DNA from 4 places in the Pseudarthrobacter sp. R1 genome. Region 3 is predicted to be linked to each of the others. Evidence: riboswitches for the same ligand, from Rfam matches in the RefSeq annotation. Region 3 holds a riboswitch; each other region holds the start of a gene.
The links. Region 3 has a riboswitch for cyclic di-AMP ahead of M8J71_RS00265 (M23 family metallopeptidase). Riboswitches for the same ligand answer to the same signal wherever they lie in the genome.

Region 1: it holds a riboswitch for cyclic di-AMP, as region 3 does, so the genes downstream of both, M8J71_RS06530 (NlpC/P60 family protein) here and M8J71_RS00265 (M23 family metallopeptidase) in region 3, are expected to answer to the same signal.
Region 2: it holds a riboswitch for cyclic di-AMP, as region 3 does, so the genes downstream of both, M8J71_RS02770 (hypothetical protein) here and M8J71_RS00265 (M23 family metallopeptidase) in region 3, are expected to answer to the same signal.
Region 4: it holds a riboswitch for cyclic di-AMP, as region 3 does, so the genes downstream of both, M8J71_RS17215 (C40 family peptidase) here and M8J71_RS00265 (M23 family metallopeptidase) in region 3, are expected to answer to the same signal.

What each region holds. Positions count from the first base shown of each region.
Region 1 is NZ_JAMKFI010000006.1:101,944-104,136, reverse strand. It holds gene M8J71_RS06535 (AMP-binding protein) at 1-961, shown strand, start outside; cyclic di-AMP (ydaO/yuaA leader) riboswitch at 1,066-1,248, shown strand; gene M8J71_RS06530 (NlpC/P60 family protein) at 1,256-2,041, shown strand.
Region 2 is NZ_JAMKFI010000002.1:177,727-179,919, reverse strand. It holds gene M8J71_RS02775 (sensor histidine kinase) at 1-962, shown strand, start outside; cyclic di-AMP (ydaO/yuaA leader) riboswitch at 1,089-1,249, shown strand; gene M8J71_RS02770 (hypothetical protein) at 1,255-1,992, shown strand; gene M8J71_RS02765 (YdeI/OmpD-associated family protein) at 2,133-2,193, shown strand, end outside.
Region 3 is NZ_JAMKFI010000001.1:55,131-57,323, forward strand. It holds gene M8J71_RS00260 (metal-dependent transcriptional regulator) at 1-473, shown strand, start outside; cyclic di-AMP (ydaO/yuaA leader) riboswitch at 620-831, shown strand; gene M8J71_RS00265 (M23 family metallopeptidase) at 842-1,663, shown strand; cyclic di-AMP (ydaO/yuaA leader) riboswitch at 1,792-1,974, shown strand; gene M8J71_RS00270 (C40 family peptidase) at 2,045-2,193, shown strand, end outside.
Region 4 is NZ_JAMKFI010000008.1:1,340,761-1,342,953, forward strand. It holds gene M8J71_RS17210 (protein adenylyltransferase SelO) at 1-173, shown strand, start outside; gene M8J71_RS17215 (C40 family peptidase) at 322-1,161, opposite strand; cyclic di-AMP (ydaO/yuaA leader) riboswitch at 1,165-1,328, opposite strand; gene M8J71_RS17220 (dienelactone hydrolase family protein) at 1,635-2,193, shown strand, end outside.

The DNA.
Region 1 (2,193 bases), on a different contig from region 3:
CGTGCGGGAATTGGAGCGCCGCCGGAAGCCCAGGCGGTGGAGCCCCTTTTCCTTCCTGGAAACCTCGATTGTGCTGCGGGCCGTCGCCATCGTGTGCATTGTGGCCACGCACGTGGAGCTGATCATGTTCCAGACCGCCCACCTGCTCTTCGTGGTGGCCGGTTACAACTTCGCACGCTTCCAGTTGGCGGACCAGCGGCTCCCGCGGCTGCGCCGCCAACTCCGCGGGGCGGCCCGGATAGTTCTGCCCTCAACCGCTTTTATCGCCGTGGCCTACCTGCTCACGGACCGCTACAGCGTTGCCAATATCTTCCTGCTGAACGCCATAGTTGGGCCCGAGCAAGTAACCACGCAGTGGCATTTCTGGTTTGTGGAACTGCTGGTGTACATCCTGCTGGCCGTGGCAGCGCTCATGGCCGTGCCCTGGGTTGACCGGGTGGAGCGCCGTGCGCCGTTCGCTTTCGCCCTGGGGCTGGTGGCCATCGCGCTGCTGAGCCGGTACGACATCGTGGATCCCGGCCTGCCCAAGCCGCCGCCGGTGTTCTGGCTCTTTGCGCTCGGCTGGGCGCTCGCCCGGGCCCGCACGCACTTCCACAGAATCACTGTCTCGGTCATCACCCTGGTGACGCTGCCGGGGTTCTTCGGCAGCACCGTCCGCGATGTCACCGTCGCGGCAGGCATTCTGCTGCTGGTGTGGGTGCCCGCCCTGCCGGTGCCGGCGGTCCTGCGCCGGGTCACCGGCTGGCTGGCGGCGGCGTCCCTGTATATCTACCTCACCCACTGGCTGGTCTACCCGCTGCTGCTTCCCATCAATCCGGTCCTGGCCGTCGTCGGGTCCCTCGTGCTGGGGGTGGGCTACTGGGCGCTCTGCAGGTGGTTGCCCACTACGGCAGCATTCAAATGGGCGGGGCGGCGCTTCACATCGTTGCTACGTCCAGTTGGACGGGAGCGATCGACGTAGGTTGCAGCCCGAAAGCCGTTATGCAAATGTGACAAGTGGGGCTGGTGTGATGTAGGGTCTGAAACCGTGCCCGTTTCTCCGAATGCGGCACTCCTGAGCAGACTTGCCTAACTCTGCCGCTGCCCGGGATCCGTTCGCAAAATCGTCCGGCAGAGACGGGGAAACCAATATCGGCCTGCTTCCGGCAGGCCTTGGGGTGAAGCCGTGCCTGATGCATTCCGTGCATCACCACGGCCGGGTGTCTCCCATCCGAATCCGACAGCTAACCTCGCAGGCAGTGGGAGAGGCCCTTTCATGCCCAATGGCAAAGCTCACGGCCGCCGCCGCGCGGTCCCCGTCCAGACCAGCCCTTTGGCGGTCCTGTCCAAATCCGTCGCTGGCCACGCCGGCGGTGTAGGCCGCCAGGCCGCCGTCATCGCGGCCGCTTCCGGCCTCGTCCTGACCAGCGGCATCGCCGCCCAGGCAGCAGACGCCCCAACCCAGCGCGAAGCCGAGCCGGCATCGAACCTCGAAGTCACCAGCCAAGTGCAAACCCCGCTCAGCGCAGACGCCACCGTGCAGATCTCCTTCGAGCGTACCGCCGACGAGGCCACTCCTGCCCCCGTCGTGGAAGCACCCAAGCCGGTCGCCGTCGAGGCCCCCAAAGCGGCCGCTCCTGCCGCTTCTACCGCCGTAAAGACACAGGCCGTTGCGCCGGCCAAGGCCCAGGTCACCGTTACGCCCGCTGCTGCCGCTCCGGCTGCTGCCCCGGCAGCAGGCGGAATCAACGCCACCATGCTGTCCTCCGCTTACGCGCAGATCGGCATGATTCAGGACTGCACGCGACTGGTCGAAAATGCCCTGAATGCTGCAGGGATCCCGGTCGGTGACCTTGGCCCGATGCAGTTCATGAACTACGGCACCGTCGTCTCCGATCCCCAGCCCGGCGACATGGTCATGCAGCCCGGCCACGTAGGTATTTACGTCGGTGACGGCCAGGTCCTCAGCTCCGGCCTGAACGGCAAGAACGAAACCGCCGTCCACCCCCTGTCCTGGATGACCTCCAAGGGCGGCGTCACCTTCGTCCGCGCAGGCAAATAGAAACCACTGAAGGCCGGTGAGTCAAATGCCTTAGGGGCATTGACTCACCGGCCTTCAGCATGCCCTCGGCATAGTGGGAGCATTGCCATTTCCGCCGTATCGCGTGGTTATGTTGCCCCATGCCTTCCCGACCTTCGGCCGGGGTGTGGCCA
Region 2 (2,193 bases), on a different contig from region 3:
TTGTGGTCGTCTCGCTTGGCGGGTTGCTCTTGATCGGATTAGTGGGCACGGTCCTGATCCGACGCACCATGAAACCTCTTGAGCAGCTGTCGGAGGTTGCCACCCGGGTTTCGCAGCTTCCCCTGGACGCCGGCGAGGTGGCACTCGCGGTGCGCGTGCCGCCGTCGAACTCCAATCCGGGAACGGAAGTAGGCAGCGTCGGTCACGGGGTGAAAAGGAGACGGGATAACGTGGCGAGCGCGCTGCAGGCGCGGCAGATGAGCGAAACAAAGGTGCGGCAGTTTGTGGCCGATGCCTCGCACGAGCTGCGTACTCCCCTGACCGCCATCCGCGGCTACACCGAATTGATGAGGATGACGGAGGCCTTCACCCCCGACGGCCAAAAGTCCCTTGCCCGTGTGCAGAGCCAGTCAGAGCGGATGACCGCTTTGGTGGAAGACCTGCTGCTGCTGGCCCGGCTCGATGAGGGCCAGCCGTTGAAGCTCAGCGAGGTGGACCTTACGCAGTTGGTGGTGGAAAGCGTCAGTGATGAAAAGGTGATGGCACCGGGCCACACCTGGCGGCTGGAACTTCCGGATGAGCCCGTGGTGGTCACCGGTGACGCCTCCCAGCTGCGCCAGGTGCTGATGAACCTGCTCTCCAACGCGCGCAAACACACCCCTGCCGGCACCACTGTTGTTACCGGCGTCGGAAAGACGGCTGGAGGTGCCGCGTTGATAACGGTAACGGACGACGGCGGCGGGATCCCGGCGGAGTTTGTGGACCATGTTTTTTCGCGCTTCGCCCGCGCAGACGCGGCCCGGAAGGGCACGGGAGATGGGGCGGGGGCTGCAGCGGCCGAAGGCACCAGCGGCCTCGGGTTGTCCATCGTGGAATCCATCATGGAGGCCCACGGCGGAAGGGTAACGGTGACATCACAATCCGGGCGCACAGAGTTCGCCTTACATCTCCCCTTGAGGTGAGGTTGGCAGCAAGGCGACGCGCCGCCGTCGTGATCTCTGTTACCAAAATGTGACTTACGCGCTGCATTCCTGTACCGTCGATTGGGTGCAGTTCGTGTTCGAGCCGCATATCCGGATGACGCCAAGCTCTGCCACTTCCCGGATTCCCTTTGAACATAGGCAGAGGCGGGGGACCCACCGTCCCGGGCACTGATTGCCCTTGGGGTTAAGCCAGCACGTGAACTTTCCGTGTGGCCGGATGCCCTCATCCGAACCCGACAGCTAACTCCGCAGGTGTGAGAGGCGATCCATCATGTTCAAAAACCTGGTAAAACCACGTCCGAAAAACGATTCCGCACCGCACGCTGGACCGGAAACCGGCAAAATCTCTTCTTTCGGCAAGCGCGCGGCCGTGATTGCCGCATCCTGCGCACTCCTCGTTGGAGTGGGAGCTGCGGGACAGGCTACAGAAACAAGCATCCGTGTAGCGGCCACTGAAACGCAGGCCGCCCAGGCGCAGTCGAACCTCAGCATCGAGAAGAGCGAGATTACCTCCAATCCCGCGCCTGAGCCCGCCGCTCCGGAGATAGCTGTAGCCCCGCAGGCGGCCGAGCCCGCCCCTGCGCCGGCTCCCGAACCTGCACCGGCACCCGCTCCTGAGCCTGCTCCTGCCCCTGCACCTGCTCCTGCCCCTGAGCCCGCTCCGGCTCCAGCGCCCGAGCCTGCACCCGTCGTCGCGGTCAACGATCCCGCCGGCGCCCAGGCGTACGCCGCTGGCCAGCTGGCGAACTACGGCTGGGCTCCTGACCAGATGCAGTGCCTGGTAACCCTGTGGGACAAGGAATCGGACTGGACCACCACGGCCACCAACCCGAGCAGCGGCGCCTACGGCATCGTGCAGTCCCTGCCCGCCGAGAAGATGGCCAGCGCCGGCCCGGACTACCTCACCAACTACCGCACGCAGATCAACTGGGGCCTGAATTACATCCAGGAGCGTTACCAGTCCCCGTGTGGTGCGCTGAACTTCCACCTGTCGAATAACTGGTACTAAGCAGTCCTGGCACATCCGGAACTGCAACACGCGGGCGGCGTTTTAAACAGCCGCGCACGTCTGGGTCCCGCGCCTGCTGGCTCCCGCACACTGGCTCCCGCACTTTCAAGGACCGGGGCCCGCCCGGCATACTGTGGTCCATGAAGTTCACCACCACCATCCAAGGCAGCGGCAATAAAACCGGCATCGTAGTCCCGGAGC
Region 3 (2,193 bases):
TAATGCGCAAGCACCGCCTGGCTGAACGTCTTCTCGCCGATGTGATCGGTTTGGACTGGGCCTATGTCCACGACGAAGCCTGCCGCTGGGAGCACGTTATGAGCGAGCGGGTGGAACGGCGCATCTATGAACTGCTGAACCATCCCACCGAGTCCCCGTACGGGAATCCGATCCCGGGTCTTGCTGCCCTGGGCGGCGTGCCGTCAATGGGTTTTGCGGACGGCGCCATTAGCCTTTTGGAGGCGATGAAGTCGTACGGTCCTGCCTCGGTGGTGACCATCAGCCGGCTCGCCGAGCCCATCCAGGTAGAGCCTGAACTGCTCTCCCAGCTTGATGAAGGCGGCATCCGGCCGGGTGCGGCTGTGTCGCTGGAGCGGGTGGGCGACTACATCTCGGTCCGGGTTCCGGGAATCGAGGGTGCGCTGGAGCTGCCCCCGGAGGTTGCCGCGCACGTGTTCGTGGCGATCCGCTAGAGAGCAAAGAGCCGGCGCCATACCCCGCGTGAAGTGCGTTACGCAAAGATAACGGAATTGTTACTTTCGGGCTTAAGCATCTATAGTTGAACCAAGCGTTGATATTAAAGCGTTACCTGATCTGGAGCCGAGCTCTGCCAGCGGATCAGGAGCACGAGTCGTAACTGGCAGAGGCGGGGGAACCACAAGCGGCAGCGGGGGTCTGCCTTGGGGTGAAGTCCGTCAGCAGCAAGCCTCTTCCAGTGAAGGATTCCTCCGGGGATATCTCTGTGCCGAAGCTTGCTTACGGCGGACCGGGTCTTTGAACTCTCTGACCCGAATCCGACAGCTAACTTCGCAGGCTTTCCAGAGAGGAACCCTTCTTGACCATGCAGAATTCCAGGGGACGCCGCCGCGCGGCGGTCCCTGCTTCGACACCGCGCGTTGTCGAAGTCATCACCTCGGAACGCCCCCGCGATCCGCACCGTGATGCGCGCCGCCGTCGGGGTCCCTTCCGCCAAATCACTGAGTTCGCGGCTGCCAGCGGCATCGGCCAAAAGGCCGGTATCGCCCTGGCCGCCACCGGACTGGTGCTCACCGTGACCGTGCCGGCCACCAGTCCAGTAATGGCCACGGACGCATCCGGATCCACTCCTGTCGCCGCGTCCGCTGTTGCGCCCCAGCCGCAGGTTTCGGCGGAAGCGGGCGCCCAGATTGACTTCAGCCGCTCTGCTGTGGTTACCCAGGCGGACCCGGACGGCAAGCTGAAACAGCTGCTCAGTGCCCAGTCCGCCGGCGCCATCACCCGCGCCGCTTCCGCCGGAAGTCTTGGTGCGCCGCTCGCCGCTTTGAGTACTGCTTCACCGTTCGGCTACCGGGTCAGCCCGATCACCGGAGGATCCGGTGACTTCCACCGCGGACAGGACTATGTGGCCCAGTGCGGCACTTCCGTTCTGGCCGCGGCCACCGGAACCGTCACTTTCGCTGGGTGGCACCAGTATGGTGGCGGCAACCGCGTCGTGGTGGATCACGGCAACGGCCTGGAAACCACCTACAACCACCTGTCGTCCTTCAGCGTGAAGGAGGGGCAGACAGTGTCCCGCGGGGACGTTGTGGCCCTCAGCGGGACCACAGGAGCCTCCACCGGCTGCCACCTCCACTTTGAGGTCCAGGTCAACGGCGAAGTTGTTGACCCAACCGGCTGGCTTTAGTCAAGTGACGGTGAGCTATCGAATAGTCTTGACCTGCCGTGACCTGAATGTGACATTCACACAGAACTGCTGTACCGTCTAACTCGCGTCAACTTTTCCGAAGTTGACGCTCTTGTGCGGATTGCCTAACTCTGCCACCGCTCAAGGTCCGTTCGCATTTCATCGTCTGGCAGGGGCGGGGGAACCAATTTTGGTCTTCGCTTTTTTGAAGGCCTTGGGGTTAAGTCGCAAAAGCTTTTCAGGAAGCCGCGCGGCCGGGTGACTCCCATCCGAATCCGACAGCTCACCTCGTAGGCATTGGGAGAGGCTACCTTCGTGTCTTCACGCCATAATTCTGCGCGCCACCGTGCGCAACCGGTTCGTACCAACCCCCTGGACTCCATGTCCAAGGCTGTTAGTGCCAATGCCGGGACAGTAGGTCGCCAGGCTGCAGTCATCGCAGCCGCCTCGGGCCTCATCCTGACCATGGGCCTGCCGGCCAATGCAGCGGACACCACGGCTGGTGTCTCCGCTTCCACGGAAACCGGATC
Region 4 (2,193 bases), on a different contig from region 3:
GCAACCACCTGGTGGAGGAAGCGCTCGCCGCAGCAACGGAGGGAAACCTTGATCCCTTCAACCAACTCCTCGACGTGGTCCGTAGCCCGTTCCACGAGCGGCCGGGGCTCGAACGCTACGCCGAGGGAGCGCCGGAGGACTTCGGCAGCTACCAGACCTTCTGCGGCACGTAGGCAGCCACAGCACAAGCAGTCACGCCACCTGCGGGCAGGCCGGCGGAAGTGCAGGCTTCCCGGAAGCCCGGTTGCCGGAGCCCGGCAACAAAACAGGGGCGGCAGCCGGGAACAATCCCGTCTGCCGCCCCTGTTCGGGGTGGTGTGATTACGCTACGCGGACGAAGGACGGAGCGCTGAGCCAGCTGATCGAGTGGACCAGCGTCTGGTTACCGTTTACGCCGCCGCTGACCACCTGGCCGTCACCGGCGTAGACGCCCACGTGGGTGGGGGTGATCACCAGGTCGCCGGGAGCGGGGGTGGCCACAGTGGAGCCGTACTGGAAGAATTGAGTGGGGGCCAGGTCGCCAACGCCTTTGCCCACGGTGCGCAGGGCCTTTTCCACCATCGCGGTGCAGTCCTGTGTGACGCCCACCTGGCCGTAAGCATTGGCCAGGATGGCTGCGCCGGTGCCGGTGCCGGTGGCTGCCGGAGCCGGAGCGGGTGCTGCCGCAGCCGGAGCAGGCGCCGTGGAGGTGTAGGACATGTTCATTCCGGTGTTAGCGGGAGCGGCAGCAGCCTTGACGGGAGCCGGAGCAGCTGCAACGGCGCCGGCGCCGGGGATCTGGATCCGGTCGCCGGGGAAGATGATCGTGTCGATCGACAGACCGTTGGCGGACAGAACGTCATTCAGGGCTACACCGTTGGCGGCCGAGATGGCGCCCAGGGTGTCGCCGGAGACGACGGTGTGCACGTTGGCTGCAGCTGCTGCAGGGGCAGCCACTGCAGCGGCCGGCGCTGCATAAGCCTGGGTGTTAGTGGTCTCGGTGGTGTCCGGGGTGCCCACGCCTGCATAGGCTGGAGCCCCCACACCGAAGGCAATGCCGGAAGCTGCGGCTACGGCGAGCGCCGGGCGGCCAAGCGACTTGGCTGAGACAGCCAAGCCCTGGAGCGCGATTGAGCGGGCCGGAGTCGCGCGGTGACGGGCGGTGGTGGAATTTTTTGACACGGTTGATCGCCTCTCCCATGCCTGCGGGGTGAGCTGTCGGGTTCGGGTTGGAGATACCCGGCCGGCAGCAACTCCGAACGGAACGGAGGCGCTATCGACTTAACCCCAAGGCCTCGAATGAGGCCGCGGAAACTTGGTTCCCCCGTCCCTGCCAGCTGGAAACGATTGAATCCCGGGTCAGTGGCAGGGCTCGGCATACTGACGGGAATGTCCCGTCTGAGAGGGACACCTGAAGACCATAACCTGATTCCAGGCCCATTGTCACGTTTGGGTAACATACGAGGTGCTCCTATCGCATTTGGCAAATGAATAGATTCATAACCCACATCCTTCTGACCTCGCGAGATAGGCGCGCCGAGCAACCGGCCGTGGTCTTTGTCACAAACTGATAAAGGGATTCGAAAAGTGAACGCATAACCCTTGCCCGGAAGAACCGGAGGGAGGAGGATGTTCGGCACCGGCGAGGAGGCACAGTGACCCAGCTAGGCAAGTATGAGAAATACCTGATCGAGGAATTTTTTGACGACTACCGTGCCGGGGCGCTGAGTCAGCGGACTTTCACCCGGCGGGTTGCGTTCATCACCGGCAGCATGGCAGCCGCCGCGGCGGCGATGCTGCTGGTGGGCTGCACGCCCAGTGAGGTGCCGCGGAGCACCGACCCCATGCCCACCCCGGAGCCTTCAACCTCTTCGGCCGCCGGGACTGCCGGTTCCGGTGCAGTGCCCGGGGCGAAGAGCCCGCTTTCCGTACCCGAGGGTGCGCCAGGGATGACGACGGCGACCGTACAGTTTCCGTCCGGCGGAACCTCAGTCAGCGCCTATCTGGCCAGGCCAGAGCAGGAAGGGCGCAGCCCTGCCGTGCTGATCTGCCATGAGAACCGCGGGCTGACACCCCATATCGAAGATGTGGCCCGCCGCTTCGCGAAAGAGGGTTACGCCGCCCTCGCCCTTGACCTGCTCAGCCGGGAGGGCGGGACTGCGAACATGGACCGCGACGCTGTTCCCGGTGCCCTCACCCAGGCCGGCGCCCAGC